One region of the Mesorhizobium shonense genome, then DNA from elsewhere that is predicted to be linked to it. Evidence: predicted binding sites of a transcription regulator. Region 1 holds the regulator's gene; each other region holds the start of a gene.

Region 1 (10,558 bases):
CGCAACTTCACGCTCACTCCGGAAGCGGTGGGACTGAAGCGGCACAGCAAGGAAGAGCTACGCGGCGGCGATGCGGCCTATAACGCCACGGCATTACGCGATATGCTGGGCGGTGCTGCCGGCGCCTATCGCGACACGGTGCTGATGAATGCCGGCGCCGGGCTGGTGGTAGCGGGCAAGGCGACGACGCTCGCCGACGGCATTGAAGCCGCCGCGCAAGCCATCGACAGCGGCCGGGCGCTCGCGGTGCTCGACAAGCTCATCGAAATCTCGAACGGTTAGAACTTTGTCCGATATCCTGCGCAAGATCGAAGCTTATAAGCGCCAAGAGATCGCCGCGGCGAAGCTCAGCGTGCCGCTTGCCGAGATCAAGGCGAAGGCCAAGGATGCCGAGCCACCGCGCGGCTTCCTCGCGGCGCTCGAGGCCAAACGGAAGGCCGGCGGCTTCGCGCTGATAGCCGAGATCAAGAAGGCGAGCCCGTCCAAGGGCCTGATCCGCGCCGACTTCGACCCGCCGGCGCTCGCCAGGGCCTATCAGCAGGGCGGAGCGGCCTGCCTTTCGGTGCTGACCGACGCTCCGTCCTTCCAGGGCGCGCCCGCTTTCCTGACCGCCGCACGCGCCGCCGTCAGCCTGCCCGCACTGCGCAAGGATTTCCTGTTCGATCCGTACCAGGTTTACGAGGCACGGGCCTGGGGCGCGGACGCGATCCTCATCATCATGGCAAGCGTCGACGATGCGCTGGCTAGCGAGCTCGAAGCGACGGCCTTCGATCTCGGCATGGACGCGCTAGTCGAAGTGCATGACGAGAAGGAGATGGAGCGCGCGCTTTGCCTCTCGTCGCGGCTGATCGGCATCAACAACCGCGATTTGCGAACCTTCGAGACCAGCCTCGACGTTTCCGAGCGGATCGCCGCCATGGTGCCGGCGGACCGGCTGCTGGTCAGCGAAAGCGGCATCTTCACCCATCAGGATTGCCGTCGGCTGGAAAAGAGCAGGATCGGCACCTTCCTCGTCGGCGAGAGCCTGATGCGGCAGGCCGATGTGGCGGCCGCGACCTCGCTTCTGCTGACTGGCAAGGCGCCGGCCGAGGCCGTTTGAGATGGCAGCCCTCACCCATCTTGGCGCCAAGGGCGAAGCCAACATGGTCGATGTCGGCGACAAGGCCGAGACGACGCGCACCGCAATCGCCGAAGGTTTTGTCACCATGCAGCCGCAAACGCTGGAGATGATCCTGGCCGGCGACGCCAAGAAGGGTGACGTGCTGGGCACCGCGCGCATCGCCGGCATCATGGCGGCCAAGAAGACGCATGAACTCGTTCCGCTCTGCCACCCGTTGCTTCTGACCAAGGTTGCGGTCGATATCGAGCCCGACCGCGCGCTGCCCGGCCTGAAGGTGACCGCGCTTGCCCGCGTCACCGGCAAGACGGGCGTGGAGATGGAGGCGCTGACCGCGGCGTCGGTCGCGTGCCTCACCATCTACGACATGGCCAAGGCGGCGGACCGCGCCATGGTGATTTCCGGCATCAGGCTGGTCGAGAAGACCGGCGGCAAGTCGGGCGATTACAAGGCAGAATCCTAAGATGGCACTGCTTCCGGTCGCCGAGGCGCTCGAGCGCTTGCTGGCCGGCGCGACTGCGCTGCCGGGCGAAAGCATACCGTTGGCCGACGCGGCGGATAGGGCTCTGACCGAACCGGTGGTGGCGCTGCGCACTCAGCCGCCCTTCAATGCTTCGGCCATGGACGGCTATGCCGCACGCTTTGCGGATGTGGGCTCGGTGCCGGCGCGGCTCTCCGTGATCGGCATGGCGCCGGCCGGGCGCGGCTTTACCGGCATCGTCGGCAAGGGCGAGGCCGTGCGCCTCTTCACCGGCGCGCCGCTCCCCGAAGGCGCCGACACGATCGTCATCCAGGAAAATGTCCGCGACCTCGGCGGCGGCCAGATCGAGGTGACCGAGCCGACGTCCGCAGGACGCAACATCCGGCGAGCCGGTCTCGACTTCCTGAAAGGCGACGTGCTGCTCGAAAAAGGCCGCCTGCTCGATCCAGCGGCGCTTTCGTTGGCGGCGTCGGCCAACCATCCAAGCCTCACCGTGGTGCGCCGACCGCTGGTTGCCATCATCGCCACCGGCGACGAATTGCTGCCGCCGGGCAGCGAGCTCGGCCCCGACCAGATCATCTCGTCCAATGCCTATGGCGTCGTTGCGGCCGCGCAGTCGGTTGGCGCGCGCGCTCTCGATCTCGGCATCGCTGCCGACCGCCATGACGCGATTGCGGCTCTGGTCGGAAAGGCCGTCGAGGCGGGCGCCGATGTCATCGTCACCCTCGGTGGCGCGTCGGTCGGCGATCATGACCTGATCCACGACGTGCTGACCGGCCAAGGCATGCAGCTCGATTTCTGGAAGATCGCCATGCGCCCCGGCAAACCGTTGATGTTCGGCCGGCTTGGCAACATCCGCTGCATCGGCCTGCCCGGCAATCCGGTGGCAAGCCTTGTCTGCTCGCAATTGTTCCTGAAGCCGCTTCTGGCGCGTCTCGGCGGCCGTAGCTACCGGCAGGACATCCGCACTGCGCGGCTGGCTGCCGCAATGCACGCCAACGATCTCAGGCAGGACTATGTGCGGGCCGTCGTGCGCGAGGACGCCGGACAGTTGGTCGCGACGCCGTTCGGCATCCAGGATTCCTCTATGCTCAAGATGCTGGCCGACGCCAACGGCCTGATCGTGCGCCAGCCCCTCGCCCCGGCGGCCGAGGTCGGCGACGAATGCAGCGTTCTGATGTTACGCTGAACAAAACGTCAACACATTCACTAAACTTTAAACGGTTGCGGAACACAACTGGAACAGATAGTGTTTGTTCTGGGTTTGTTTTTCTGATTCTGGTTTCAGGACCCGTTGGGGCTGCCATGCTGACGCGCAAACAACATGAACTTCTGATGTTCATCCACGAACGGCTCAAGGAAAGCGGCATTCCGCCGTCTTTCGACGAGATGAAGGAGGCGCTCGACCTAGCCTCGAAGTCGGGCATCCATCGGCTGATCACGGCGTTGGAAGAGCGCGGCTTCATTCGCCGGCTGCCGAACAGGGCGCGCGCACTGGAAGTGCTGCGCCTGCCCGATTCGATCGCGCCCGGCCTCAATGCGGCGAGGAAGTTTTCTCCGAGCGTCATCCAGGGCGGCCAAGGCAATCTCGGCCGGCAGATCAAGCCTGCGGCGCCCTCGCGCGCGCCAACGCCCAGCAATGACGACGATGCCGTTTCGGCCGTGTCCATTCCGGTGATGGGCCGCATCGCCGCCGGCGTGCCGATCGACGCCATCCAGCACCAGACGCATTCGATCACAGTGCCGCCGGATATGATCGCGGGCGGCGAGCATTACGCGCTGGAGGTCAAGGGCGACTCGATGATCGAGGCCGGCATCTTCGACGGTGACACGGTCATCATCCGCAACGCCAACACCGCGAGCCCGGGCGAGATCGTGGTGGCGCTGGTCGACGACGAGGAAGCGACGCTGAAGCGCTTCCGCCGCAAGGGCGCCTCGATCGCGCTCGAGGCCGCCAACCCGGCCTATGAGACCCGCATCTTCGGACCCGATCGCGTCAAGGTTCAGGGCAAGCTGGTCGGGCTGATCCGCCGCTACTGAGCTGGTTGCGGCTTGGCCTCTGGCTTCTCGGGCCGCTTGTAAGGCGGCAGGCCCCTCGCCTCGCGCGAATAGCTTCGCTGCTCATGCCAGGGGCGATAGGGCTTTTCGACTGCATATTGAATGGCTGGTCGCGCCGTTGCCGATTGCGGGTCGAAGAAGACGGCAGCACTGCCGTCACGCGCGAGCTGGCGCTTGGTGACGACGAGAACCCGTGGATCGCGGCAAGGATTATAGGCCGTGGCGTCGTTTATGACGATGAGGTCGGCAAAGCTACAGGCCGGCCTGGCACTGTTGCGGTTTTCCGCCAACGCGACGATCGCACCGGAAGGATGCCGGCCGATGCAGAGATCACCGGTACAATAGAACGGCGAACCTGGCGGCAGGTCGACGGGATCGGCTATGTCGAGCGCGTCTTTGGCGAACGTCTCCGGCGGCACGATCGCTTCGGCCTTCAGCGCCCGTTTCCAGTTGTCGGTGGTGAATTCGTTGGAGCGGGCACGGTTGATGGCGAGTTCGCCGCCGCCGATCGGCATGGCCACCAGATGCGCGTCCTCGGAGATCAAAAGGTCCGGCGTGCGCACCTGCGGGATCGTCAACAGGCTGGCCAGAGCGAAAGGAACGGCCGCCAGCCTGAGCCAGGTGGTCGCCATAGTCGCGATGACGAGCGCGATCGTTGCCAGCAGCACCGACTGGATCGAGATCAGCCCTACGGCATCGACTGGCGACCATTGCGAAATCCACGCCGAGATCGCGATCATCGCCGTCAGGCCCTTGCCCATCAAATAGAGGAACGGACCATCGATGCCGAATGGCATCGCCAACGCGCTTAGGACGGCAAACGGCATGACGATTAACGAAACGATCGGCATGATCGCCAGATTGGCCAATAGGCTGAGCGGCGAGACGCGCTGGAAATGCCAGATGGCAAACAGCGCCGTAGCGCTTCCGGCAATGATCGACGTCATGGCGGCGCCACCCGCTCCGACCGCCAGCTTTCGCGACAGGAACCGCAGGAACGAGCGCTTTGCTGGCGGCGCCCTCTCCTTGCTGGCGCGGTAGTCGGCCCAGCCGGCATAGGCGCCGACAAGGGCGGCGGTTGCGGCGAACGACATCTGGAAGCTTGGGCCGACCACTTCATGTGGCGACACAAGGATGACGGCGACGGCCGAGATCGCCAGGTTGCGCATCGTCAGCGCCGCGCGGTCGAACAGCACGGCAACCAGCATGACGGCAAGCATGATGAAGCTTCGCTCGGCGGCGACCACCACGCCGGAGATGACGAGATAGGCGGCGATCGAGACAAGCGCGATGGCCGCTGCATATTTCTTCACCGGGCGCCGCGAAGAGAAATCCGGAAACAACGCGAAGGCGCCGCGCAGCAGAAGCATGATCGTGCCGGCGACCAGCGCCATGTGCAGGCCCGAGATCGAGATGATGTGGTAGATTCCGGTCCGCCGCATCGCCTCGTTGATGTCTTCGGGGATGCCGGCGCGAATGCCGACGATCAGCGCCGCGGCAATCTCGCCTTCGGGTCCGCCGACGGTGCTTCTGATGTGACCGGCAATCGCCTCGCGCGCGTTCTCGATCGCCGAGGTGATGCTCGCCCCAGCGGCCGGATCGGTTGTCGAAATGACTTTCGGGTCACCGAGGAAAAAGCCGCTGCCGCCGATGCCGGAAAAATAGCTATCGAAGGAAAAGTCATAACTTTCGGGGCGGACCGGTCCGGTCGGCGGCAAGAGCCGGGCATAGCCTGTCACCAGCGACCCTGCCTTCATCTCGGGCGGAATTCTGTGCGCCGAGAGCCTGACGCGATCCGGCGCGTAGCGCAGCGTCGGATGCGCGGTCGAGATGAGGTCGATGGTCAGCCGCACACGGCCATTGGCCATTTCCTCGGCGATGACGACGCGACCCGTCAGCCGCGTCTGGATTTCGGAGCCGAGCATCGGCGTTGCGGTCCGCCATGTCTCGACTTTCGCGGCGACAAAGCCCAATGCGCAAAACAGCGCCGCCATGAAGAGAAGATGCGTCTTTGGCCAAGAGCGGGAAATGGCCGCACAGACCGCCATCAGCGCTACCGCCGCCTGCGGCCTGTAGAGATCGGGCTCCGCGTTCAGGGAAAAATAGAAGATCACGCCGGCAGCCAGGAACACCGGCACCAGCAGGAAGGCGATGCCGCGGTCGAGCTCGGTTGTAGCGGCTACAACGACGCTTTGGCGAAACGCGGAAAACGAGGCGCGGCTGAACTGCCGTCGGATCCGGTCGATGGTTGCCGACTGTGGCGGCTGCAGGGCGGCACCGCCGTCCGGCGGTAAAATCTCACCAGCCGGCCGCGGCATCGGAAGCGAAACCGGCGTCGCTTCAGCAGGCGCGGTGCCGGCAAACAGCAGGCGCTCGCTGACGCCAGCCGTCGTCCCCTCGCCCTCCACCGCGCCCCGGCCACGTCCAGCCATCGGGTCTGCCCCTTGCGCCCCAGACCTCCTATGCTACATGAACCGCGACAGCGCGAAAGTCCGCGCAACCACCTCTGTTTTCAGTGCCATTCTGAGAGTTCCATGTCCGACAAGGTCGTCACCCGTTTTGCCCCCTCGCCCACCGGCTACCTGCACATCGGCGGGGCGCGCACGGCGCTGTTCAACTGGCTCTATGCCAAGCACACGGGCGGCACGATGTTGCTGCGCATCGAGGACACCGATCGCGAGCGCTCCACCGAGGCGGCGACGGCCGCCATCCTGGATGGACTGACCTGGCTCGGCCTCTCTTGGGACGGCGAAGCAGTATCGCAGTTCGCGCGCGCGCCGCGCCACCGCGAGGTGGCCGAGGAGCTCGTGCGTCTCGGCAAGGCCTACTACAGCTACGAGACGCCGGCAGAGCTCGAGGCGATGCGCGAGGCGGCGCGAGCCAAGGGCCTGCCGCCGCGCTACAACGGCCAGTGGCGCGACCGCGACCCGTCAGAGGCGCCTCCCGGCGTCAAGGGCGCCATCCGCATCAAGGCGCCGACTGAGGGCGAGACGATCGTGCACGACCGCGTGCAGGGCGAGGTGCGCTTCCCGAACAAGGATCTCGACGACTTCATCATCCTGCGCTCGGACGGCAACCCGACTTACATGCACGCGGTCGTCGTCGACGACCACGACATGGGCGTCACCCACATCATCCGTGGCGACGACCATCTGACCAACGCGGCGCGCCAGACCGTGATCTACAACGCCATGGGCTGGGCTGTCCCGTCGATGTCGCACATCCCGCTGATCCACGGCGCCGACGGCGCCAAGCTGTCGAAGCGCCACGGCGCGCTCGGCGTCGAGGCCTACCGCGCCATGGGCTATCTGCCCGAGGCGCTGCTCAACTATCTGGCGAGGCTCGGCTGGAGCCATGGCGACGACGAGGTGATGTCGATCAAGGACATGATCTCCTGGTTCGACATCGGCGACGTCAACAAGGGTGCCGCGCGCTTCGACTTCGCTAAGCTCGAGGCGCTGAACGGCGTGCACATGCGCCAGATGGACGACAAGGCTCTCTTCGACATCTTCGTCGCCACCTTGCCCTGTCTCGAAGGCGGACCGGCGCTCGCGGCAAGGCTCGACGACAGGCGCAAGGCACAGCTGCTGGCCGCCATGCCCGGCCTCAAGGAGCGGGCAAAGACGCTGGTCGAGCTCGTTGACGGAGCCGCCTTCCTGTTCGCGGAGCGGCCCCTGCAGCTCGATGAGAAGGCCGCGGGATTGCTTGGCGCTGACGCGCGCGCCATCCTTCGTGGTGCCCATGCAGCGCTCGCGGCGGTCCCCGCCGACTGGAGCGCCGCGACCGCGGAAGCCGCTATTCGTGACTTTGCGCAGGCCGGCGGCCACAAGCTTGGCGCCGTGGCTCAACCGTTGAGAGCCGCGCTCACCGGCCGGAGCACATCGCCCGGCGTGTTCGACGTGCTGGCCGTGTTGGGGCGCGTGGAGAGCCTGGCGCGGATCGGAGATCAAATCGATTAGGAGCGAACTGGCCCAAGAAGATTGGCATTGAAAGGTGTGTTTCGCAGTGCAACATTAGGCCTTGGCCCAATCTGGCACGCACTTCCTAAAATGCGGTGGTAAGTTCGCGCATTCCGGTGATTTCGACGTGTCGTTTGCAGGAATTGCCTTGCCGGCATGAGGAAACATAAAGGAGTTTGAGAATGAGCGAAGCTGCGACAAAACTGGAACCGGGCGGCAAGGCGCATGAGTCGACCGCCAAGCTCGAACTCGCCGGCAAGACCCATGAATTCAAGGTGCGAAGCGGCTCGACGGGGCCCGACGTCATCGACATCGGCGCGCTCTACAGCACCACCGGCGCCTTCACCTACGATCCGGGCTTCACGTCGACGGCGAGCTGCGAGTCGGCGATCACCTTCATCGACGGCGATGCCGGCATCCTCTTGCATCGCGGCTATCCGATCGACCAGCTTGCCGAACATGGCGACTTCCTCGAGGTCTGCTACCTGCTGCTCTATGGCGAACTGCCGACCAAGGCGCAGAAGGACGACTTCGATTACCGCGTGACGCGCCACACCATGGTGCATGAGCAGATGTCGCGTTTCTTCACCGGCTTCCGCCGGGACGCGCATCCGATGGCCGTCATGTGCGGCGTGGTCGGCGCGCTGTCGGCCTTCTACCATGACTCGACCGACATCTCGGACCCGTACCAGCGCATGGTCGCCTCGATGCGCCTGATCGCCAAGATGCCGACGATCGCCGCGATGGCCTACAAATACCATATCGGCCAGCCCTTCATTTATCCGAAGAACGAGCTGAACTTCGCCGCCAACTTCCTGCATATGTGCTTTGCGGTGCCCTGCGAGGAGTACAAGATCAATCCGGTGCTGGCGCGCGCCATGGAGCGCATCTTCATCCTGCATGCCGACCACGAGCAGAACGCCTCGACCTCTACCGTGCGGCTTGCCGGCTCGTCGGGCGCCAACCCGTTCGCTTGCATCGCCGCCGGCATCGCCTGCCTGTGGGGCCCCGCGCATGGCGGCGCCAATGAGGCGGCCCTCAACATGCTGGGCGAGATCGGCCATGTCGACAACATCCCGGAATTCATCGCCCGCGCCAAGGACAAGAACGATCCGTTCCGGCTGATGGGCTTCGGCCACCGCGTTTACAAGAACTATGATCCGCGCGCCAAGATCATGCAGAAGACCGCGCATGAGGTGCTGGGCGAGCTCGGCATCAAGGACGATCCGCTGCTCGACATCGCGATGGAGCTGGAAAAGATCGCACTCACCGATTCCTATTTCATCGAGAAGAAGCTCTATCCGAACGTCGATTTCTATTCGGGCATCACGCTGAAGGCGCTGGGCTTCCCCACCACCATGTTCACCGTGCTGTTCGCGGTCGCCCGCACCGTCGGCTGGATCGCGCAGTGGAAGGAAATGATCGAGGATCCCCACCAGAAGATCGGCCGCCCGCGCCAGCTCTACACCGGCGCCACGGAACGCGACTACGTGCCGATTGCGAAAAGGTGAACTTGAGCGAATAGCGAAATAGCGAGTAGCGAATAGGGAAAAGCAGCAAAGCGCTGAGCAGCACCCAGGCCCCTACTCGCTATTCGCTATTCGCTACTCCCTATTCGCTCTCTTGATGCATCCAAGAACCACCCCTGCAGCGATTTCGCCCGACGGCCTTTCCGTTGCCATGCGCCTCACGATCTCGGCGAAGCCTGCCTTCTGCCAGGCGCGCATGCCGGTATCGGCAAATAGGCCTTCCAACTGGCGGGCCAGGTTCTCCGGCCGGACATACTGGTTGTAGAATTCAGGAACCAGCGTACGGTCCGAGATCAGGTTGGGCAGCAGTGCCGACCATGTGGTCACCAGATAGCGTGAAATGACGCGCGCGATCGGATCAAGCTTGTAGCTGGACACCATCGGAACGCCCGAAAGCGCAAGCTCGAGCGAAACCGTTCCAGACGCGATCAAAGCCGCATCGGCCTTGCCGAAAGCCTGCCATTTGCGCTCCGCATCGGTGATGATCTCGGGCTTTTCGTCCCAACCCGCGACGGAGGTCCTGACCAGGTCGGCGACATGCGGCACGGTCGGCAGCAGCAGGCGCAACCGGTGGCCGCGCTGGCGCAAGACCGACATCGTCTCGCCAAACGGCTCGATCAGCCGGCGCACCTCGCCGCGGCGCGAGCCCGGCAGTACGAGCAGCGTCTTGACGCGATCCTCAGACAGGTCGCGCGGCAGGCCTTGCGCTTTGGCTGCACCAAGCACGCCCGGATCCTGCGTCAGGCGGTGGCCGACATAAGTGCCGGGCGGTCCGCCAAGCCGGGCAAGCGCCTTCACCTCGAAAGGCAGGATGCAGAGAATGTGATCGACATAGGGCTTCATCGCCACCGCCCTGCCCGGCCGCCATGCCCATACACTCGGACACACATAGTGGACGATCGGAATGGCGGGCGCGGCAGCGCGGACCTTTTTAGCGACGCGCAACGAAAAATCGGGGCTGTCGATGGTGATCAGGCAATCCGGTCGCTCCGCCGCGATTGCGGCGGCTGTCTGGCTGATCCGCCGCATCAGCCGCGGCAAGTCGCGCAAGACGGCGCTGAAGCCCATCAGCGCGATCTCGCTGCCGTCGAAGAGCGGTCTCAGCCCCAATTCCTGCAAATGCCGGCCGCCAATGCCGATCAGTTGGATCTTGCGGCCGGTGATCTTCTCCAGTGCGCGCACGATGTCGGCGCCGAGCAGGTCGCCGGATTCCTCGCCGGCGACGATGGCGATCTTAAACGGCTTCTCATCGGCCATCAGCCGGCTCCGTTACTGGGAGACCGACGATGAACAGGCCAAGCGCATTGGCCCGCGTCAGTGTCGCCGGGCCTTCGAGAATGAGCGAGCGGCCTGATTCGACGGCTATGCCGGCAAGCCCCGCGGCATGTGCCGCCTCTACCGTCTGCGGGCCTAT
Region 2 (10,558 bases), on a different contig from region 1:
GGCATCGCCAAATGGTGGTCGAAGGGTCAGCCGATCTCGTTCCCCACCGACAGCTTCGCCGCGATCGGCAAGGGGCTGATGCCGGTCGTCATCTTCATCTCGCTGGCGATCCTGTTCCAGCTCATCTTGAGCTACACCCGATACGGCAAGCACTGTTACGCCATCGGCTCCAACGAGGACGCCGCGCGCATGTCGGGCATCAAGATCGCCAACCACAAGGTGCTGGTCTATGTGATCGCCGGCATCCTCGCCTCGATCGCCGCGGTGGTGCTCTCGTCGAAAAACCTCACCGCCCAGGCCGGCATGGGCGTGATGTACGAGCTCGACGCCATCGCAATGGCGGTCATCGGCGGCGTCTCGCTCTCGGGCGGCCGCGGGTCTATCATCGGCACCGTGATCGGCTCGCTGATCTTCGGCGTCATCATCTCCGGCTTCACCTTCCTGCGCCTCGACGCCTACTACCAGGAGATGGTCAAGGGCGTGATCATCGTCGGCGCAGTCGTTCTCGATCAATGGCGCCAGCGCCGCCGGGCGATAGGAGCTTGACCATGTCCGACATCGTTCTGAAAACCGAAAACCTCACCAAGCACTATGGCGGCGTGCATGCGCTGCAGGAGGCGAACTTCGAGCTGCGCAAGGGCGAGCATGTCGCCATCATGGGCGACAACGGCGCCGGCAAGTCGACCTTCGTGCGCCAGATCACCGGCGTCGAGCAGCGCACCGACGGCAAGATCTGGTTCGACGGCAATGAAGTGAACTTCGCCGGCCCGATCGAGGCGCGCGAGGCCGGCATCGAGACGGTGTTCCAGAACCTCGCTCTGGCCGACGATCTCGACGTTCCGTCGAACCTGTTCCTCGGCCGCGAGAAGGTGCTGTTCAACCTCGGGCCGTTCTCGATCCTCGACCGCAAGGCGATGCGCAAGGCTACGGAGGCAGCACTTGTCCGCACGGCAGTGAAGATCCCGAACCTTTCCAGCACCATCCGCCACATGTCGGGCGGCCAGCGTCAGTGCGTGGCGATCGCCCGTACCGCGACGTTCGCTTCCAAGCTCATCATCATGGATGAGCCGACGGCGGCCCTCGGCGTGCAGGAAACAGCCCAAGTCGAAAACATCATCCGCACGCTCAAGGAAAACGGCGAGCCGCTGATCCTGATCAGCCACAACATGCGCCAGGTGTTCGATCTGGTCGACCGCATCGTCGTCTTCCGCCGCGGCCGCATCGTCGCCAATTTGCGCAAGCAGGACACCGACGGCAACGACATCGTCGCCTATATCACCGGCGCCAAGACCGGACAGGCCGAACTCCAGGCCGCCTGACAGGCGTCACGACGGGACCAACCAATCGTCCGCGCCGAGAGGCGCGGACATGTTTTAGAACCATCCTCGAAGGACATTCCATGACACTCCGCTTCGCTCTTCTCGGTGCCGGTCGTATCGGCAAGGTGCATGCCCGCGCCGTTGCCTCAAACCCGCAGGCCAAACTGGTTGCCGTGGCCGACGCCTTCGAGAAGGCGGCGACGGAGCTCGCCTCCGCCTATGGCGCGGAAGTGCGCACCATCGCGGCAATAGAGCAGGCCAAGGACATCGACGCCGTCATCATCTGCACGCCGACCGACACCCATGCCGATCTCATCGAGCGTTTCGCCAAGGCCGGAAAGGCGATCTTCTGCGAGAAGCCGATCGACCTCGACGTCAAGCGCGTTGAGCAGTGCCTCGCCGTGGTCGAGAAGGCCAATGCTGTGCTGATGGTCGGCTTCAACCGCCGCTTCGATCCGCATTTCGCCGCCGTCCGCAAGGCGATCGACGACGGCGCCATCGGCGCGGTCGAGATGGTCACCATCACCTCGCGCGATCCCGGCGCGCCGCCGCTCGACTATATCGCCCGCTCCGGCGGCATCTTTCGCGATATGACCATCCATGACTTCGACATGGCGCGCTTCCTGCTGGGCGAGGAGCCGGTGGCGGTCAGCGCCCATGCCTCGGTGCTGGTCGACAAGAAGATTGGCGATGCCGGCGATTTCGACTCGGTCAGCGTCATCCTGGAAACCGCCTCCGGCAAGCAGGCCGTCATCTCCAACTCGCGCCGCGCCACCTATGGCTACGACCAGCGCATCGAGGTGCATGGCTCGAAAGGCATGGTCGCGGCCGAGAACCAGCGCCCGGTGTCGATCGAGCTTGCCAACGACAAGGGCTATACCCGTCCGCCGCTGCACGACTTCTTCATGACCCGCTACATCGACGCCTATGCCAACGAGATCGCGACCTTCATCGCCGCCAACAGCGCCGGCAAGAAGGCCTCGCCGAGCGGCAAGGACGGGCTGGTCGCGTTGAAGCTGGCCGATGCGGCGCTGAAGTCGGCGAAGACGGGCAAGACCGTTCGCATCGACTGATCCGATGAGACAGGTATTTCGATGGCGGTCGGATTGTCTGTCTCCAACGCTTGGCGATTAGCCGGAACGCTTATCACGTCGTCATCCACGGGCGGAGCAAGGAGCGAAGCGACGCGGCGCAGACCCGAGGATCCATTCCGTTACATCGGAACGGTGCCAACGGTGCAGAATTCTGCTCCGCTGTGTTCTTCAGCCGGGGTCACGGAATGGATCCTAGGGTCTGCGCTGCGTCGCTACGCTCCTTGCTTCGCCCTAGGATGACGACGTTGAGGACGCTTGGACCAAGGTATCAACGTTGCGGCAAGGCACCGGGAGACCGATCGGAACCTCAATGAACCTCGAAAATCCATTGGTAGTCAAAAACACAGGAGCACAGCGATGAGCGGTTTGGCCGGTCGCAATTCAGAAACGCGCGCCATCGTCACCGGCGGCGCGCAGGGCATTGGCTTCGCCGTCGCCGAGGCCTTGGCTGATGAGGGCTGCCGTGCGCTGGCGCTGGTCGGCCGCTCGCAGGAGAAGGGCGACAAAGCGGTCGCCGCGCTCAAGAGGGGCGGCGTCGACGCCATCTTCATCAGCGCCGACGTCGCCAACGTCGGCGATTGCAAGCGCGCCATCGCAACGGCCATCGCCCATTTCGGCACGCTCAACGCGCTGGTCAACGCCGCCGCCACCTCGGCGCGAGGCTCGCTGATCGAAACCACCGAGGAGGTCTTCGACCAGATATTCGACACCAATGTGCGCGGCCCCTTTTTCCTGATGCAGGGCCTTGTCGCGCATCTCCTGGAGCGCAAGGCGCCGGGCTCGATCGTCAACGTGTTGTCGATGTCGGCGCATGCCGGCCAATCCTTCCTGACCCCCTATTCGACCAGCAAGGGCGCGCTGATGACGCTGACCAAGAATGTCGCCAGCTCCTATCGGCGGAACCGCATCCGCTGCAACGCCGTGCTGCCCGGCTGGATGGACACCGAGGGCGAGGCGATCGTGCAGAAGAAATGGCACGCCGCGCCCGACGACTGGCTGGAGAAGGCCGAAGCCGCGCAGCCGATGGGCCAGCTCGTGAAACCGGCGCAGCTTGCCCGGCTGATCACCTATATGCTGAGCCCGCAGGCCGGCGTCATGACCGGCTCGCTGGTCGACTACGACCAGAACATTGCCGGCGTGATCGGGGAGTAGCGCAGGGGGGCGACGCCAGTCACTTCGTCATCCACGGGCGAAAGCAAGGAGCGAAGCGACGCGGCGCAGCCCCGAGGATCCAGGCCGCGACTCCAGGGCGTTGCTGCGGTCCAGAATTCTGCATCGCCGCGCTCTTCGGCCAAGGTCACGGAATGGATCCCAGGGTCTTCGCGACGCCGCTGCGCGGCTGCTTCGCCCTGGGATGACGAAATCGCGAAGGTTCGGCCCCATCCGAAATTGCCTGCCAATCAAGCACGTGACAAGCGCCCCGGCATCGACTATATGAGCCGCATGATCCACCTGACCGCCTCGTTTTGGTACTTTTACTACGACAGCTCGCTGGCGGCGGGAGGATTGCGCTCGATCTGAAGATTGCAGCATCTAAATCCGAAAAGCCGCCAGACCTGGCGGCTTTTTCGTTTCAGCCGGCAGGTCTCCTAACCAGGAGCAGAAAGCCGTGTTGACCACCACAGACGACCTTCGGGTCAAGGAACTCAAAGTCCTGAGCACGCCGGAAGAGGTGATGCGCGAGATACCGCGCTCGCTCACGGCGACGCGCACCGTTGCCGCATCGCGCAACGCCATCCATTCCATCCTGACGGGGGCCGACGATCGACTGGTAGTCATCGTCGGCCCTTGTTCCATCCACGATCCGGTTGCCGCCGTGGACTACGCCAGCCGTCTGGCGGCGCTGCGCGAGGCCCTGGCCGACCGGCTCGAGATCGTCATGCGCGTCTATTTCGAGAAGCCGCGCACCACGGTCGGCTGGAAGGGCCTGATCAACGATCCCGACCTCGACGGCAGCTTCAACATCGACAAGGGGCTGCGCATGGCGCGCAACGTGCTCTCCGCCGTCAACAATCTCGGCCTGCCGGCGGCGACCGAGTTCCTCGACATGACGACGCCGCAATACATCGCCGACCTCGTTGCCTGGGGCGCCATCGGCGCGCGCACGACCGAAAGCCAGATCCACCGCGAGCTGGCGTCGGGTCTCTCCTGCCCGGTCGGCTTCAAGAACGGCACCGACGGCAATCTCAGGATCGCCGCCGAGGCGGTGAAGTCCGCCGCCCAGCCGCATCATTTCATGGCGGTGACCAAGGGCGGCCGCAGTGCCATCGCGGCGACCACCGGCAACGAGGACTGCCATGTCATCCTGCGCGGCGGCGTTGTGCCCAACTTCGATGCGGCGAGCGTTGACGCTGCCGCGACGGAGCTCGCCCGCATAGGTGTCGCGCCGCGCCTGATGATCGACGTCAGCCACGCAAACAGCGGCAAGAAGCCGGAGAACCAGCCGAAAGTCGCGCACGATGTGGCGGGGCAGGTGGCTGCGGGCGACGAGCGCATCATCGGCGTCATGATCGAGAGCAATCTCGTCGCCGGCCGCCAGGACGTCGTGCCCGGCAAGCCGCTTGTCTACGGCCAGAGCATCACCGACGGCTGCATCGACTGGGCGACCACCGAGACGGTGCTGCACGGCCTCGCCGGCGCCGTCGAATGGCGCCGGTCGGTAAAGCGCGAAATGCTCGCCACCCGACAGGGCGCGGCCTGAGCGAAATGTGGGGGAGGGCGGCGATCACGCCGCCCTCAGCCCTTCCCATGCGGTGAACACCGAGACGGCAAACAAAAGCAGGCCAGCCGCACGCCCGGCGAAAGCGGTCGCCTGCGGATTGCCGACCAGAAGCGCCCGGCTGCGCCCGGCGGTGATGGCGAGGCCGCCATAGATCCCTGCCTGAGTGGCGACCGTCAGCAACCCCATGACGGTCGCCTGCATCCAGATCGGACCGTAAGCCGGCTTCAGGAACTGCGGATAGACGGCAAGGATGAAGAGATAGGCCTTGGGGTTGATCAGGCAGGTGACCAACCCTTGGCGAAAGGCTTTCCAGGCGGAGCGGCTGCCGGCGGGCGCATCATCGCCGACGGTAATCGAGCTCCGCATCAGCGAAATTCCGATATAGGCCATATAAGCGGCGCCGGCGATCAGCAGCGGCTTGAACAGGACCGGCACGAAATGCATGAGCAGGCCGACGCCGATCGCGCCGTTCAGCGTATGCACTGCGCCGCCGAGCATGATGCCGGCGGTCGCAGCAAGGCCTCTGTCGCGTCCGCCGGTCAGCGCATTGGCCAGCACGAACAGCATGTCCATGCCCGGGACGGCGATGATGCCGAAAAGCAGGACGAAGAACAGCCAGAGGTTTTCGCTGTAGCTCATGTCAATCGCGCGGAGCCCCATGCGGCCGAACCACGGAGGATCCCGTTGATTTTCAAACCGATGGGCGGCCCTATAAGACATCCCAACTGACGGGGCGGTGTCAGTAGCGTTTCGGTTGTGTGAAGAAAATGCGCAAGGCGCGCCGCGCCCGTCCAATGCATGTCGCCCAGAAGTGTACAGCGGTTTTGGGATAACGACATGCATAAAAACTTGAAGCGCGTCGCCTGAATCCGTTGCAGTGCGACGCGCTTTAGTCAGACGATTTGGCCCCAAGCGACGCTGACTGACCGCTTTGCTCCGCGGATCCCGGATAGTCGACGCCGACAAGAAACAGGCCGTCCGGCGGAGCAACCTGGCCGCAGGCGGCGCGGTCGCGCGCTTCCAGCGCCGCCCTGAGGTCGTCGGCGCTCCAGGAGCCGTCGCCGACGCGCCGCAAGGAGCCGACCATCGAGCGCACCTGGTTGTGCAGGAAGGAGCGCGCCGAGGTTCGCACCTCGATGAGATCGCTCATACGGCTGACGTCGAGTTGGGCAAGCGTGCGGACGGGGCTTTCGGCCTGGCACTGGGTGGAGCGGAAGGTGGTGAAATCGTGCCGCCCGAGCAGCACTTTCGCCGCCTCGTGCATGGCCTCGGCATCGAGCCGTTTCGGCACCCACCAGACCTTGCCTTTTTCCAGCGCCGACGGGGCGCGGCGATTGAGGATGCGATAGAGATAATGGCGGCCGGTGGCCGAAAAGCGCGCGTCGAAGCCGTCGGCGACGACCGCCGCCCTCAAGATGGCGATACGCGCGCCGGCCGCCTGCAGATGGGCGTTGACGGCATCGCGCACCTTGTCGCCCGCCCAGGCCTTGGCGAGATCGACATGCGCCACCTGGGCGGTGGCGTGCACGCCGGCATCGGTGCGGCCGGCGGCACGTAACCTTACTTCTTCGCCGCAGAATTTTTCGATCGCCTGCTCGATCGCCTGCTGCACCGATGGCTGGTCCGCCTGATGCTGCCAGCCGGCGAATTGGCTGCCGTCATATTCGATATCGAGCCGAAAACGCGGCATGTTCTGCTATTCGTTCGCGCCCGCCTAAGCGGCGAGCGCGATGAAGGCCGAAGCGTAGACCAGCCTGCCGGTCGCGGGCGCGTCGCCCCAGGCAAGAGCCTGCAGCGCCTCGCCCTGGTACTCGCTCTCGAACTTTTCGGCGCGGGCATGGCTGTAGCCGAAGCGGCCATAATAGGCCGGGTCCCCCAGCACCACGGCCAGCGCCTCGCCGGCTTCCTTGAGGCGGATATGCGCCTCGCGGATCAGCGCGCCGCCGATGCCGGTGCCGTGGAAGGACGGCTCGACCGCCAGCGGCGCCAGCGCCAATGCCGCGAAGCGCTTGCCGCCGTTCTGCACGAAAAGCCTGGAAAACAGGATGTGGCCGACGACCTGGCCATCTTCTTCCGCGACCAGCTCGACGACGGCGTCGCCGCCCGTCACCAGCGCGTCGACCAGGCCGGCCTCCGCCTGCTGGCCGAAGGCATGCTCTTCGACGAGGCGGATCGCCTCGCGATCCCGCGGCGTCGCCGCGCGTATCGACATCATGCTCATGTGAGTTTCGTTCCTTTTTCGATCTTGGCCCCGCGCAAAAACTCCTGCGCGGCGGCGGGCCTTCCGCCCGCCCGTTGAACTTCGACCAGCCGGACCGCGCCTGACCCGCAGGCGACCGTCAGCCGGTCATCGAGAATTCCTCCCGACTCGCCGACGCCATCAGAGAGCGTCGAGCGAAGCAGTTTCAGCCGCTCCATGCGGCCGCCAATTTCGACCTCGCACCACGCGCCCGGAACGGGCGAGAGGCCGCGAATGTGATTGTGGACTTCGCCGGCAGGCCGCGTCCAGTCTACGCGTGTCTCCGATTTATCGATCTTTCGGGCGTAGGTCACCCCTTCCGTCGCCTGTCGGGTAAATGTCAGACAATTTATCCCCAGCTGCGTCAGCGCTTCCACCATCAGCGAAGCGCCTATGTCCATCAACCTGTCATGCAATTCGCCGGCCGTCATATCGGGTCCGATGGAAGATTTTTCAACCAATGCCACCGGACCGGTGTCCAAACCTTCTTCCATGCGCATCACCATCATGCCGGTTTCGGCATCGCCGGCCATGATGGCGCGCTGGATGGGAGCGGCGCCCCGCCAGCGCGGCAGAAGCGAGGCGTGGCCGTTGAGGCAGCCCAGCCTGGTCGCCCCCAGGACGGGTTTTGGGAGAAGCAGCCCATAGGCGACGACCACGGCGACGTCCGCCCGCAAGGCGGCGAAGGCCTGCTGCTCGGCTTCGCCTTTCAGCGATGTCGGCGTGCGCACTTCCAAGCCCAGCCGTTCGGCCTCGCGCTGCACCGGCGAGGGCGTCAGCTCCAGCCCGCGCCGGCCGGCGGCGCGCGGCGGCTGCGTGTAGACGGCGGCGATGTCGTGGCCGGCCTCGGCGATCGCGCGCAAGGTCGGCACGGAAAAATCCGGCGTGCCCATGAAGATGACGCGAAGGGGCATATTTATCTCGCGGTGCTGTTCAGGCGCTCGCCTTGAGCATTTATGAGCTTCAGATCACGTCGCGATATAACCGAAGTCGCGTTTTCGTTCGGCCTCGACTTCATACATCAACTTGGCAAAGTCGTCGTCGATCGCGTCTTCGGAGACGAATGCCGAGCGCACCGCATCCCACGCCGAAAAACTCGGCTCAGGCCCGTCTTTGGGAAAGCCCTTGATCAGCGTTTCGCTCGTCGATGCCTCCAAGCCGAGATCTGTAATGCGGAAGGCCGTGCTCCAAACGGCTGCTAGCCCACCATCTTGCCCGGCGCCTTCTCCTTGGCAAGCTTCTTGAACTTCCTGACCACCATGTCGCGCTTCAGCTTCGAGATGTGGTCGATGAACAGCACGCCGTTGAGATGGTCGATCTCGTGCTGCAGGCACGTCGCCATCAGGCCTTCGGCCTGCATCTCCTGCAGCTTGCCGTCGCGGTCGAGATATTTTACCCGCACGGCCGCCGGACGTTCGACCTCGGCATAATAATCCGGGATCGACAGGCAGCCTTCCTCATAGACCGAGCGCTGGCCGGAGCTTTCGAGGATCTCCGGATTGATGAAGACATGCGGCGCCGGCTCTTCGCCCTCCTTGGCAAGGTCGATGACCAGCAAGCGCCTCGGCTCGCCGACCTGGATCGCCGCCAGCCCGATGCCCGGCGCATCGTACATGGTCTCCAGCATGTCGTCGGCGAGCTTGCGCAGATCGCTATCGACGCGCTCGACCGGTTTGGAAACCTGGCGCAGGATCGGATCGGGAAGGATGATGAGCGGCTTGATCGACATGGCGTCTCACCTAAGACGTCGTTGGAAAAGCGTCAACCGGGACGACTTCTGACTGTTCACGTTTTGATCTGTGCCAGCGAACCGAATCGGTTATGCTGCCGGCATGAACGACATGACCTCCATCCTTTCCGAGCCAGTTGCAAGGCTGGGCGCTACCACGATCACGCTCGGCCAGGCGCTGGGTTTCGGCGCCGCGCTGCTGCTTGCGCTGTTCATGGCGCTCGTCGTCGCGTTGTGGCGCGCCGCAGGGGCACGCGCTGTGGCGGCGACAGAGGCCGCCGACCATGCCCGCGATACCGAGGCGCGCATGGCCGACATCCTGCAGGCACAGGCCGAGATGCAGGGACGGATGGGCGCGATCGCCGAAGTGTTCGGGGCGCGGCAGGCCGAGCTCACCCAATCGCTCGGACAGCGGCTCGACGCCATGACCGGCCGCCTCGGCCAGACCATGGCCGAGCAGACCAAGTCGACGCATGAGAGCCTGGCCAAGCTGCAGGAGCGGCTGGCGGTGATCGACACCGCGCAAGGCAACATCCAGTCTTTGGCCGGACAGGTGGTGCAGTTGCAGGCGATCCTCTCCAACAAGCAGACGCGCGGCGCCTTCGGCCAGTCGCGCATGGAAGCGATCATCGCCGATGGGCTGCCGCACGGCGCCTACGAATTCCAGGCGGGCCTCTCCAACGGCAGCCGGCCGGATTGCCTGGTGCGGATGCCGAACGGCGCGCCGATGCTGGCCATCGACGCCAAGTTCCCGCTCGAAGCCTGGAACGCCATTCGCGCCGCCGAGGGCGCCGACCTGCAGAAGGCGGCGGCGCAGGCATTCCGGCGCGACATCGAGGTGCATATCCGCGATATCGCCGAAAAATACCTGATCCAGGGCGAGACGCAGGACACCGCCTTCATGTTCGTGCCGTCGGAATCGGTGTTCGCCGAGATCCACGAGAATTTCGAAGCGGTGGTGCAGAAGGCGCACCGCGCCCGCGTCGTCATCGTCTCACCGTCGCTCCTGATGCTGTCGATCCAGGTCATCCAGGCGATCCTGAAGGACGCGCGCATGCGCGAGCAGGCGCATCTGATCCAGGGCGAGGTCATCCGCCTGATGGAAGACGTGGCGCGCGTCGACGAGCGCGTGCGCCGGCTGCAGACGCATTTCGGCCAGGCGGCCAAGGACATCGACGACATCCTCGTCTCGACGTCGAAAGTCACCAAGCGCGGCCAGAAGATCGAAGCGCTGGAATTCGCCGAAGGGGAAGCCGAGCCGCCGCGCGGCCCGGCCAAGGTGGAGGCCGCCGCGCGCGTGGCCGATTCCAAGACGGGTCAATTGCGGTTGAGGGTCGTCGAAGACAGCGAGTAGTTTCGCCGGAGATTGGCGGAAGCGCCCATCACATCGTCATTCTAGGGCGGAGCAAGGAGCGAAGCGACGCGCGCAGACCCTAGAATCCATGCCGTGACTGC
Region 3 (10,558 bases), on a different contig from region 1:
GGTGACGCCGGCACAGACGATGCCGAGCACGATTTCAGCGCAGCGTGCAATGGCGAGATCGACGACGAGATGCGGCTGCCCGAAGGCGGGCAGGCTGATGATCATCGCCGTGTAACCGGCAAGTGCCGCGCCATAGGCCTCCGGATTGCGCAGCAGCGAGGATACGAGCGTGCAGACGCCGATCCATAGCGCCAGCACCGTCACCAAAAGCCACGGGTTGGTACCGAACAGCAAGGTGATGCCGATCGCAGCAAGGCCGCCGGCGAGTGTGCCGAGCAGCCGGTAGAAACCTTTCGCCAGCACCATGCCGGCCACCGGCTGCGCGACGATGAACACCGTCATCATCGCCCATTGCGGATGGTCGAGCTTGAGGGCGTAGGCGGCAAACAGCGCGGTCAGCCCGGCCGAGACCGTGCGCAGGGCAAAGATCCAGTCCGAGCGCGTCGGTTGCGTCAGGCCGTTCAGCGGTATCCCGGCAAGATCTTTCAGCCGCGTCCAGGCCACATTCAAGTCTCCCTAAAGCGCGTCGCCTGAAACGAATTCAGACGACGCGCTTTAAGTCCTTGTTTTGATGCATGTCGTTGTCCCAGAACCGCTGCACACTTCTGGGCGACATGCATAGCGAAGCCTGTTATGGACCGGTCCGCGTTCAGATATCCAGCACGTCGGTCTCGGCGAACTCGGCGCGTTCCTGGATGAAGCGGAAGCGCGCCTCGGGCTTTGTGCCCATCAGCGCGTCGACCGCGTCCTTGGTCGCCGCCTCGGCTTCGCTCACATCGACCCTGAGCAGCGTGCGCTTCCTCGGGTCCATCGTGGTCTCCTTGAGCTGCGAGGCCATCATCTCGCCAAGGCCCTTGAAGCGGCCGATCTCGACCTTGCCGCGCCCGGTGAATTCGGTGCGCAGCAATTCGTCCTTGTGCGCGTCGTCGCGCGCATAGGCGACCTTGCCGCCTTGGCGGATCGAATAGAGCGGCGGCACGGCCATGTAGAGATGGCCGCCGCGGATCAGGTTCGGCATCTCCTGATAGAAGAAGGTGATCAGCAGCGAAGCGATATGCGCGCCGTCGACATCGGCGTCGGTCATGATGATCACGCGGTCGTAACGCAGGTCCTCGTCGCGGTATTTCGAGCGCGTGCCGCAGCCGAGCGCCTGGATCAGGTCGGAGATCTGCTGGTTGGCGGCAAGCTTGTCGTTGCCGGCGCTGGCGACGTTGAGGATCTTGCCGCGCAGCGGCAGCACGGCTTGGCTCGCGCGATCGCGCGCCTGCTTGGCCGAGCCGCCGGCCGAGTCGCCCTCTACGATGAAGATCTCGGCGCCGGCCGCGGCGTTCTGCGTGCAGTCGGCGAGCTTGCCCGGCAGGCGCAGCTTGCGCACCGCGCTCTTGCGCGAGACTTCCTTTTCCTGGCGGCGGCGCACGCGCTCGTCGGCGCGCGCGATCACCCACTCAAGAAGTTTTGAGGCTTCCTGCGGATTGTCGGCCAGCCAATGGTCGAAAGGATCGCGGATGGCGCTTTCGACGATGCGCATCGCCTCGATGGTCGCCAGCCTGTCCTTGGTCTGGCCGACGAATTCCGGCTCGCGGATGAACACCGACAGCATTCCCGCGGCCGAGATCATCACGTCCTCGGTGGTGATGACGGAGGCGCGCTTGTTGCCGATCAGGTCGGCATAGGCGCGAAGCCCGCGCGTCAGCACGTTGCGGAAGCCCGCCTCATGCGTGCCGCCCTCGGCGGTCGGGATGGTGTTGCAGTATGAATTGAGGAAACCGTCACCGCCGAACCAGGTCACCGCCCATTCGAGCGAACCGTGGCCGCCCTGCCTGTCGCTCTTTCCCGCGAAGACCTCGCGGGTGACCTGGAATTCGTCGCCGAGGGTCGCCTTGAGATAGTCCTTCAGGCCGCCGGGAAAATGGAACTCGGCCTTGGCAGGGGTCTGGTCCTTCTCCTTGATGAGCGACGGATCGCAGGTCCAGCGAATCTCGACGCCGCCGAACAGATAGGCTTTCGAGCGCGTCATGCGGTAGAGCCGCGCCGGCTCGAAGGCGGCGCCCTTGCCGAAGATCTGCTCGTCGGGATGGAAGCGGGTCTTCGTGCCGCGGCGGTTGTGGACCTCGCCGAGATGCTCGAGACCGCTGACCGGAATGCCGCGCGAAAAACGCTGGCGATAGAGCTGGCGACCGCGCGCGACCTCGACCTCGAGGTGATCGGACAGCGCATTGACGACGGAGACGCCGACGCCGTGCAGGCCGCCCGAGGTCTCGTAGACCTTGGAGTCGAACTTGCCGCCCGAATGCAGCGTCGTCATGATGACTTCGAGCGCCGGCTTCTTGAATTTCGGATGCGGATCGATCGGGATGCCGCGGCCATTGTCGGTGACCGTCAGGAAGCCATCAGCCGAGAGTTCGACGTCGATGAAGGTGGCGTGACCGGCGACCGCCTCGTCCATAGAATTGTCTATGACCTCGGCGAAGAGGTGATGCATCGCCTTGTCGTCGGTGCCGCCGATATACATGCCTGGGCGGCGGCGCACCGGCTCCAGCCCTTCCAGCACCTCGATGTCGGCGGCGCTGTAGCTCTCGCTGCCGTCACGGGCGGAGGTCGAACGCTTCGCCGCCTGAACCAGCGGATCAGCCGGACGCGAGGGCGCGCGCCCTTGCTGGGGCTGCTTTTCCTGATTGCCGAAAAGATCGCTGGTGTCGTCCATGCTGGCCATTAAGTCCGGTACTGCGAATCACTCCTCGATACTGCCACGCTTTTGGCGGGCGAACGAGTTCCTGTTCCGTTCAGGGATCAAAGTCTCTCTTATTCTAAAACCATTCGATAACCAAGCCGCCGGAAATAGGGCGGTCTCCATATGTTTGGATTCCTGATTCTTTAACAATGTCGCCTAGCGTGAGTGGCAACAAACAAAAGACCACGGGGCGTCAGGGGTTTCGTTGTGAGGGGCAGGGCCATAACCATGATCGGCATCGCCGCCGTTTTCGGCGCGATCTCGATCTTTGCCGCGGATTTCTGGGTCAAAAGCCAGGCGAGGGCCCAGTCCGAGCAAAAGGTGGCATCGATCGCCGCGCCGCAGGAGCCCAAGGTCGAGTTCAAGACCATCGTGGTGGCCAATGCTCCGCTGCGCTACGGCATGCAGCTCGATCGATCGCAACTCACCGAAATCCCGTGGCCGCAGGATTCCCTGCCGCAGGGCGCCTTCCCGACCATCGACAAGCTGCTTGCCGAAGGCAGTCGCGTCGTGCTGTCGCCGATCGAGGTCAACGAGCCGGTGCTGCTCACCAAGCTGTCGGGGCCGAACGGCCGCGCGACGCTCTCCAACATGCTGTCGCCAGGCATGCGGGCCGTCACCATCCGCACCGATGAGATCGCCGGCGTCGGCGGCTTCATCACGCCGGGCGACCGGGTCGACGTCGTGCTAACGCGCGACGCGGGCGAAATCCAGGAAGTGGCCAAGAACGCTCAAGGGGCATCCGGCTCGACGGTCACGTCCGAGATCGTAGTCTCCGATGCGAAGGTGCTTTCGGTCGGGCAGGGCGCGGACGAGCGCAAGACCGAGCCGCAGATCGCCAATTCGGTGACCCTCGAGGTGACGAACGAAGGGGCGCAGAAAGTCGCTTTAGCCCGCACCGTCGGCACATTGTCACTGTCCTTGCGGTCCGCCGCCGACGCCAGCGCCAGCAGCAACGGGCTCACCACCATCTCCTCCTTCGGCGGCTCGGTCGCCGCGAGCGCGGAGACAAGCGCTGCCTCGCTGGTCAACGCGGTAGCGAAGGAGCCGGAAGAGCCGAAGTTCAAGACGGTGATCGTGTCGCGCGGGACGAAGGTCGAGGAATACAAGGTTCCCTCCAAGCGAGCCGAGGGAGACGTCGTTCCTTCCAAGGAACAAGAATAATAGCCGGTGGGGACCGGCCGGGGACGTGACAATGCCTGTGTTGAATAAAGAATGGACAACGAGAGGGCTGCGCCTTCTGCGTGCGATGGCGGCGAGTGCCTTGCTGGCAACTGCCGGAATGCTTGCCTTTGGGGCGCCGGCCCAGGCAAATAACGACGTCGTCTACGTCTCGGCGACCAGTAACGCCTCGATCAAGGTCGCCAAGGGCAAGCCCAAGACGATCATGACGAGCGCCGCCTTCTACCAGATCGTCATCGGCGACCCGGAGATCGCCAACGTCAACCCGCTGACCGACAAATCCTTCTATGTGCTGGGCAACAATCTCGGCACCACGGGTATCGCACTGTTCGATCAGAACAAGCAGCTCGTCGGCACCATCGACGTCGAGGTGACGCTGGATACAGATCAGCTCGCAAGCACCATCCGCGCCAGCGTGCCGGATGCCAAGATCAGGGTCGGTTCGGCCAATGGCCGCGTGGTGCTGTCGGGCGAGGCCGAGGATGCGGTCGCGGCCGAGAAGGCCAGCAAGATCGCGTCGCGCTTTTCCGGCAACGAGGAAGTGATCAACTCGGTCAACATCTCGTCCTCGCAGCAGGTTCAGCTCAATGTCCGCTTCGTCGAGATCAACCGCCAGGCGGGACAGGATCTGGGCGCCAAATACGGCGCCAACTTCGCCTTCGGCATCGGCGGCCGCGACGTCATCATCGATCCAGGCACCGTGCCGACGGCCGGCACCGGCGAGATCATCGGCCGGCTGCTCTCCAACGGCGTTTCGATCGACATCGCCATCAAGGCGCTGGAGGAGCGCGGGCTGGCCCGGCGGCTGGCCGAGCCGAACCTGATCGCCCGTTCCGGCCAGACGGCGAGCTTCCTCGCCGGCGGCGAGTTCCCGATCCCGGTCTCCGAGGACAACGGCAAGATCAGCGTCACCTACAAGAAATACGGCGTCGGCCTGGATTTCACGCCGACCGTGCTCAAGGACGGGCTGGTGAGCCTCGACATCGCGCCGGAAGTGTCCTCGATCGACACTTCCGCCTCCATCGAAGTCAGCAGCGGCATTTCCATTCCGGCCTTCATCGTGCGTCGCGCCCAGACATCGGTCGACCTGAAGAACGGCCAGAGTTTTATGATCGCCGGCCTTCTGCAGTCGCAGAACGACATCACCACCTCGCGCCTGCCGGGGCTCGGCAAGCTGCCGGTGCTGGGCTCGCTGTTCTCCTCGAAATCCTATCAGCGGCGCGAGACCGACCTGGTGATCATCGTCACGCCTTATCTGGTCAAGCCGGTCGATCCGTCGAAGAAGATGGTCGAGCCGACCGACGGGACGCGGCCGGCAAGTCCGGCCGATTATTTCCTGAACAACACCGAGGAAGCGGACGCCTCGGCGCCCAAGCGCCCGGTGGCGCTGGCCGACGGCAGCGCGGCCCGTCCGGTGGCCGCCACGACGTCCGGCCACTTCCTCGATCTGCCCAAGGACTGAAGCCCATGCGCCCAGCACTTTGCATTGCTGTCATCCTCGCCGGCTTCGCCAGCGGCTGCACCAGCGATGACTACGTGCGCACCGAAGGCGTGACGCCGGCGGCCGGCAACGCGCAGGCGTCCAACACCGTCATGCAGATGGTCGATCCCTGGCGATACGGCGTCCAGAACACCAGGCTCCTGGTGCCGGCTCAGAGCACGAGCTCCACGACCAATGCCGCCGGATCGAAAGCCGGTTCGGAGTCGGCATCAACGACATCGGCATCAACGGCATCCGACTGATGGACTGACGACCATGGCATCCGGCACCAAGACCAAGAAGATCCTGCTCGTTTCCACCGACAGGACGTTTTCGCAGGACACGCGGACGGCTTTCGCCGCGTCCGAGGTCATCGAGATCTCGACCGTCGAGAAGAGCGTCAACGAACTCCGCGGCGAGGTTCTGGAGGCCGATTTCGGCACAGTCATCGTCGATATGGATGCGGCCAAGCTCGAGGAGATCGAGTCGCTGCAGCGCATCATGCGCCGGCTCGAAGGCCGCGTTCCGGTGGTCGTCGTCACGCAGGAATTCAACGCGGCGGCCGTGCGCATCCTGGTGCAGCTCAAGGTCGCCGACTTCCTGGTCAAGCCGATCACCACCGCCGACCTGGTGCGCTCCGTCATCCGTGCGATGCAGGGACCGGGGCGGGAGGAAAACACCGAGTCGCAGATCTACACCTTCATGCCGGCCGCCGGCGGCGTCGGCACCACCACGCTGGCGCTCCAGACAGCCTTCCAGTTGCATCATTCGGTGACGCGCGGCGCCTCGACATGCGTGGTCGACCTCAATTTCCAGCAGGGCGCCTGCGCCGAATATCTCGACCTCGAACCGCGCTTCGACATCACCGAAATCGAGAACCAGCCCGAACGCCTTGACCGGCAACTGCTGGATGTCATGCTCTCCAAGCATGCGAGCGGGCTCTGCGTGCTTGCCGCGCCAACGCGCCCTTCGGAAATGCGCTCGTTCAAGACCGATGTCGTCGTGCGCATGCTCGACCTCGTCTCGGCCTATTTCGACAATGTCGTCATCGACATGCCGCGCACCTGGTTCCCATGGACCGAGACGGTGCTGCTCGGCTCCAACAAGCTCTATATCGTCGCCGAGATGACGGTGCCTTGTCTCAGGCATACGCAGCGTCTTATCCAGGCCATCTATGAGACTGCCGGCCGGGAAGTGAAGCCCAGCGTGATCGTCAATCGCTTCGAGCAGAAGATGTTCGACAGCGGCATCAAGCAGGCCGACGTCGAGGACATTCTCGGCGAACATTTCGTCGGCGGCATCTCCAACAACTACCGGCTCGTGCGCGAGGCCGTCGACCGCGGCGTGCCGCTGCACGACATCGATCCCAACGCCAATGTCGTCAACGACCTGAAGAAGATCATCCTGCCGGAGGAGGCGGTGACGACGACGGCAAAATCGAAGTCGCTTTTCGGCCTCGGCAAGGGCCTCTTGAAGAGGAAAGCGGGATGAGTCGCTTCTCCACCCTGCAGAACCGCGACGCCCATCCGCAGCGGCCTCCCGAACCAGCGCCTGTCGCGCATCATGCCGTGGTCATTCCGACGACCCGCAAGCCGGCCGCGCCTAAGCCGGACCACGCGCCTGCGAAAAGCGCCAACAAGGTGCTCGACGCGCGCGTGCGCATCCACCGCATGCTGCTCGAGGAGATCAATCTCGTCGCGCTGGAGCGGCTGCCCAAGGACGAAATGCGCCGCCAGGTGCATGAGTTCGTTTCGGAAAAGACGCGCGAGGAGCGGATGGCGATCAATACCGCCGAGCTCGACGCGCTGGTCGACGACATCGTCGACGAGATGGTCGGCCTCGGCCCGCTGGAGCCGCTGCTCAAGGATCCGGAGATCAACGACATCCTGATCAACGGCCATCAGAACTGCTTCGTGGAAAAGCGCGGCAAGCTGCAGCAGGTCCACATCCCGTTCAAAGACGAAGCGCATCTGCTTCGAATCATTAACAAAATCGTCGCCGCTGTCGGCCGCCGCGTCGATGAATCGGCACCGATGGTCGACGCCCGCATGCTCGACGGCTCGCGTTTCAACGCCGCCATCCGGCCGGTCGGCGTCGACGGGCCGCTGGTGTCGATCCGCAAATTCTCCAAGAACAAGCTCGGCCTGCACAAGCTGGTCGAGTTCGGCGCCATCACCCAGAACATGGCCGAGGTGCTGGCGGCGGCCGTGCATGCCCGCAAGACCACAATCATCTCCGGTGGCACCGGCACCGGCAAGACGACGATGCTCAACGCGTTGTCGGCCTTCATCCCCGAGGACGAGCGCCTGATCACCATCGAGGACGCCGCAGAGCTGCAACTGCAGCAGCCGCATGTCGCGCGCATGGAGACGCGCCCGGCCAACATCGAGGGCCATGGCGAGCTCAAGCAGCGCGACCTGGTCAAGAACGCGCTGCGCATGCGTCCCGATCGCGTCATCCTCGGCGAGTGCCGCGGCGAAGAAGCCTTCGACATGCTGCAGGCGATGAACACCGGCCATGAAGGCTCGATGGCGACCATCCACGCCAACACGCCGCGCGACGCCATCTCGCGCCTTGAGCAGATGCTCGGCATGACCGGCATGCCGATGACGGTGCAGTCGATCCGCAGCCAGATCGCCAGCGCGCTCGACATCATCGTGCAACTGACGCGCCTGTCCGACGGCAAGCGCAAGGTGACCAGCGTCGCCGAGGTGACAGGCATGGAAGGCGACGTCATCCAGATGCAGGAGATCTTCCGCTTCGTGCGCACCGGCATGGAGGCAGACGGCAAGATCATCGGTCATTTCGAGGCGACAGGCATTCGCCCGCGCTTCCTCGAGGACCTGCGCAACATGGGCATCGAATTTCCGGGCAAATATTTCGAACCCGGCCGGCCGCAGGAGTAGCCGGTGCTCGAGGGGTTCAGCCCGATCTACGCTGTCTACGCCGCGGCGGCGCTCACCGGCATCATGATCGCCGAAGGCTGCTACCTGCTCTATGCCGGCCGCAGCGACAAGCGCACGGCGATCAACCGCCGCATGAAGCTGGCGGAGAACAAGATCAGCCAGGAGCAGGTGTTGATCCAGTTGCGCAAGGAGCGCGGCGTCGAAGGCGGCATGTCCCTGTTTTCCTTCGATCGCTTTCGCGCCTTGCGCACTCAGTCCGGCATGATCATGCCGCTGCCCAAGTTCCTCATGATCACCTCGGGCGTGGCTTTCGCTCTGGCGCTTGTTGCCGTCTGGTACGGCCTGCCTCTGCTGTTCGGCCTGGGCTTGTTCCTGGTGCTGTCGCCGGTCTTGCCGGTGATGGCGATGCGTTTTCTGCGCAAGCGCCGGCATAAGCGCTTCGGCCTGCAGTTGCCGGAGGCGCTGGAGCTGATCACACGCGGCCTCAAGGCCGGCCATCCGGTGCCGGTGGCAATCGCAATGGTGGCGCGTGAGATGGCCGATCCGATCGGCACCGAGTTCGGCGTCGTGGCCGACGAGGTGACTTATGGCTCCGATCTGGTTTCGGCGCTCAACAACCTGTTCGAACGGGTTGGCCACGAGGATCTGCCGCTGTTCGTCACCGCCGTGTCGATCCAGACAAGTTCCGGCGGCAACCTGCGCGAGATCCTGGATGGGCTGTCGTCGACCATCCGCGAGCGTGGCAAGCTGCGGCGCAAGGTACGCGCCATTTCGACCGAAGGCCGCATGTCGGCCTACATCCTCACCGCCGTGCCGGTGCTTCTGTTCACCGCCATCATGGTGCTCATGCCGCAATTCTACCGCGATGTGTGGGGGATACCGAAGACCTGGTACATGCTGGGCGGCTCCATCCTGTGGCTGCTGCTCGGGAACGCCATCATGTTCAAGATGTCGAATTTCAAGTTCTGAGATGGAAGACATCATCCGCTTCCTCGCCTCGCTCGCGCCGACATCGCTGATGCCGGTGGCGGTGCTTTTGCTGGTGCTGGGCGGCGGCGCGGTGGCCTGGCCGCTGGTCGTCGCCAAGGGCGATCGCAACGAAGTCAAGCGCCGGCTGAAGGTTGAGGCGGCCCGGCCTATCGAGCAGGCGGAGCCGGCGCCAAGGAAGAACGCAAACGCCGTGCGCGAGAAGGCGGTGAAGCGGGCGCAGGAATTCTACGCCAAGAGCGACCCGGAAAACGTCGCGCGGTTGCGCCTGAAGCTCATCCAGGCCGGCTATATGGAGCCGCGCGCCGTCGGCATGTTCTTTCTGATCCGTTTTGCCGCGCTGGTCGGCGCAGCACTTGGCGCGTTCCTGATCAACCACTGGGCGGCCAGCGCCGAGTCGACCGTGACCAGCCGCTGGACCTTCATCATCCTGTCGGGAGCGGCCGGCTATTTCCTGCCGGGTCTGGTGCTGACGCAGAAGGTGCGGGAAAAGATGCGCGAATATCGCAACGGCTTTCCCGATTTCATGGACCTGATGATCGTCTGCTCCGACGCCGGCATGAGCATGGAGGCCGGCATCGAGCGAGTCTCGAAGGAGCTCGCCAGGACCTATCCATCGCTCAGCCAGAACCTGCAATTGGTGTCGCTCGAGCTCAGGGCCGGCCGCAGCCTCGACGATGCATTGAAGGCGCTCGCCGACCGCCTCAGCCTCGACGAGGTGCGCTCCTTTGCAACGCTGCTGCAGCAGTCCAAGGAGCTAGGCACCAGCCTGTCGGGCGCGCTGCGCGTCTTTTCCGACGAAATGCGCCACAAGCGCATGTCGCTTGCCGAAGAGAAGGCGCATGCCTTGCCGGCCAAGATGTCGGTGCCGGTGACGATGTGCATCCTGCCGGTGGTGCTGATGGTCGCGATTATTCCCATCGTCGTGAAGCTGACGGCGCACTAGGGATTCAGGTGAGGCCGGTCTGCAAATGGCGGCTTCCTGCGCTTCCGGCCTTCGCCGACCGAAGCATCCATGACATGAGAGGTGGCGTAGCAGTTAAGGCTACGGCCGGCGTAGGCCGGTTCTCGAAATTCACCATTTTCGACTCGGCCTGACCTGAATCCAGGCACGTCTGACGCTGCCGGCGCTGGTTAACGCATCCTTTGCGCGCAACAAAAATTTAGCTGCATTTCGGCACTGAAGCTTAATCGCTGTGCTTTATGGTCCTTGCTGAAGAACGACCCGGCAAATCGGGCGATGGGGCAGGGGCATGTGTCACGGACTTCCCA

What was found. Region 1 encodes LexA, which represses DNA repair genes until DNA is damaged. Its sites were predicted from a motif close to TGTTCNNNNTGTGTTCNG; they were not measured.
Region 2: the regulator LexA is predicted to act here: its motif matches at 9,157-9,174, upstream of def (peptide deformylase).
Region 3: the regulator LexA is predicted to act here: its motif matches at 2,770-2,787, upstream of parE (DNA topoisomerase IV subunit B).

What each region holds. Positions count from the first base shown of each region.
Region 1 is NZ_JBEPLM010000003.1:89,156-99,713, reverse strand. It holds gene trpD (anthranilate phosphoribosyltransferase) at 1-282, shown strand, start outside; gene trpC (indole-3-glycerol phosphate synthase TrpC) at 287-1,099, shown strand; gene moaC (cyclic pyranopterin monophosphate synthase MoaC) at 1,101-1,580, shown strand; gene ABID26_RS09835 (molybdopterin molybdotransferase MoeA) at 1,582-2,787, shown strand; gene lexA (transcriptional repressor LexA) at 2,904-3,638, shown strand; gene ABID26_RS09825 (ComEC/Rec2 family competence protein) at 3,632-6,088, opposite strand; gene gltX (glutamate--tRNA ligase) at 6,191-7,615, shown strand; gene gltA (citrate synthase) at 7,798-9,126, shown strand; gene lpxB (lipid-A-disaccharide synthase) at 9,220-10,401, opposite strand; gene ABID26_RS09805 (LpxI family protein) at 10,391-10,558, opposite strand, start outside.
Region 2 is NZ_JBEPLM010000029.1:146-10,703, reverse strand. It holds gene ABID26_RS35195 (ABC transporter permease) at 1-546, shown strand, start outside; gene ABID26_RS35190 (ATP-binding cassette domain-containing protein) at 549-1,319, shown strand; gene iolG (inositol 2-dehydrogenase) at 1,400-2,392, shown strand; gene ABID26_RS35180 (SDR family oxidoreductase) at 2,771-3,565, shown strand; gene ABID26_RS35175 (hypothetical protein) at 3,803-3,934, shown strand; gene ABID26_RS35170 (3-deoxy-7-phosphoheptulonate synthase) at 4,023-5,114, shown strand; gene ABID26_RS35165 (LysE family translocator) at 5,139-5,774, opposite strand; gene truA (tRNA pseudouridine(38-40) synthase TruA) at 6,025-6,825, opposite strand; gene ABID26_RS35155 (GNAT family N-acetyltransferase) at 6,850-7,356, opposite strand; gene fmt (methionyl-tRNA formyltransferase) at 7,353-8,288, opposite strand; gene ABID26_RS35145 (hypothetical protein) at 8,343-8,531, opposite strand; gene def (peptide deformylase) at 8,573-9,103, opposite strand; gene ABID26_RS35135 (DNA recombination protein RmuC) at 9,207-10,457, shown strand.
Region 3 is NZ_JBEPLM010000008.1:305,605-316,162, forward strand. It holds gene ABID26_RS21870 (FUSC family protein) at 1-504, opposite strand, end outside; gene parE (DNA topoisomerase IV subunit B) at 650-2,704, opposite strand; gene cpaB (Flp pilus assembly protein CpaB) at 2,960-3,895, shown strand; gene ABID26_RS21885 (type II and III secretion system protein family protein) at 3,981-5,375, shown strand; gene ABID26_RS21890 (hypothetical protein) at 5,381-5,656, shown strand; gene ABID26_RS21895 (AAA family ATPase) at 5,670-6,884, shown strand; gene ABID26_RS21900 (CpaF family protein) at 6,881-8,299, shown strand; gene ABID26_RS21905 (type II secretion system F family protein) at 8,303-9,268, shown strand; gene ABID26_RS21910 (type II secretion system F family protein) at 9,270-10,232, shown strand; gene ABID26_RS21915 (hypothetical protein) at 10,540-10,558, shown strand, end outside.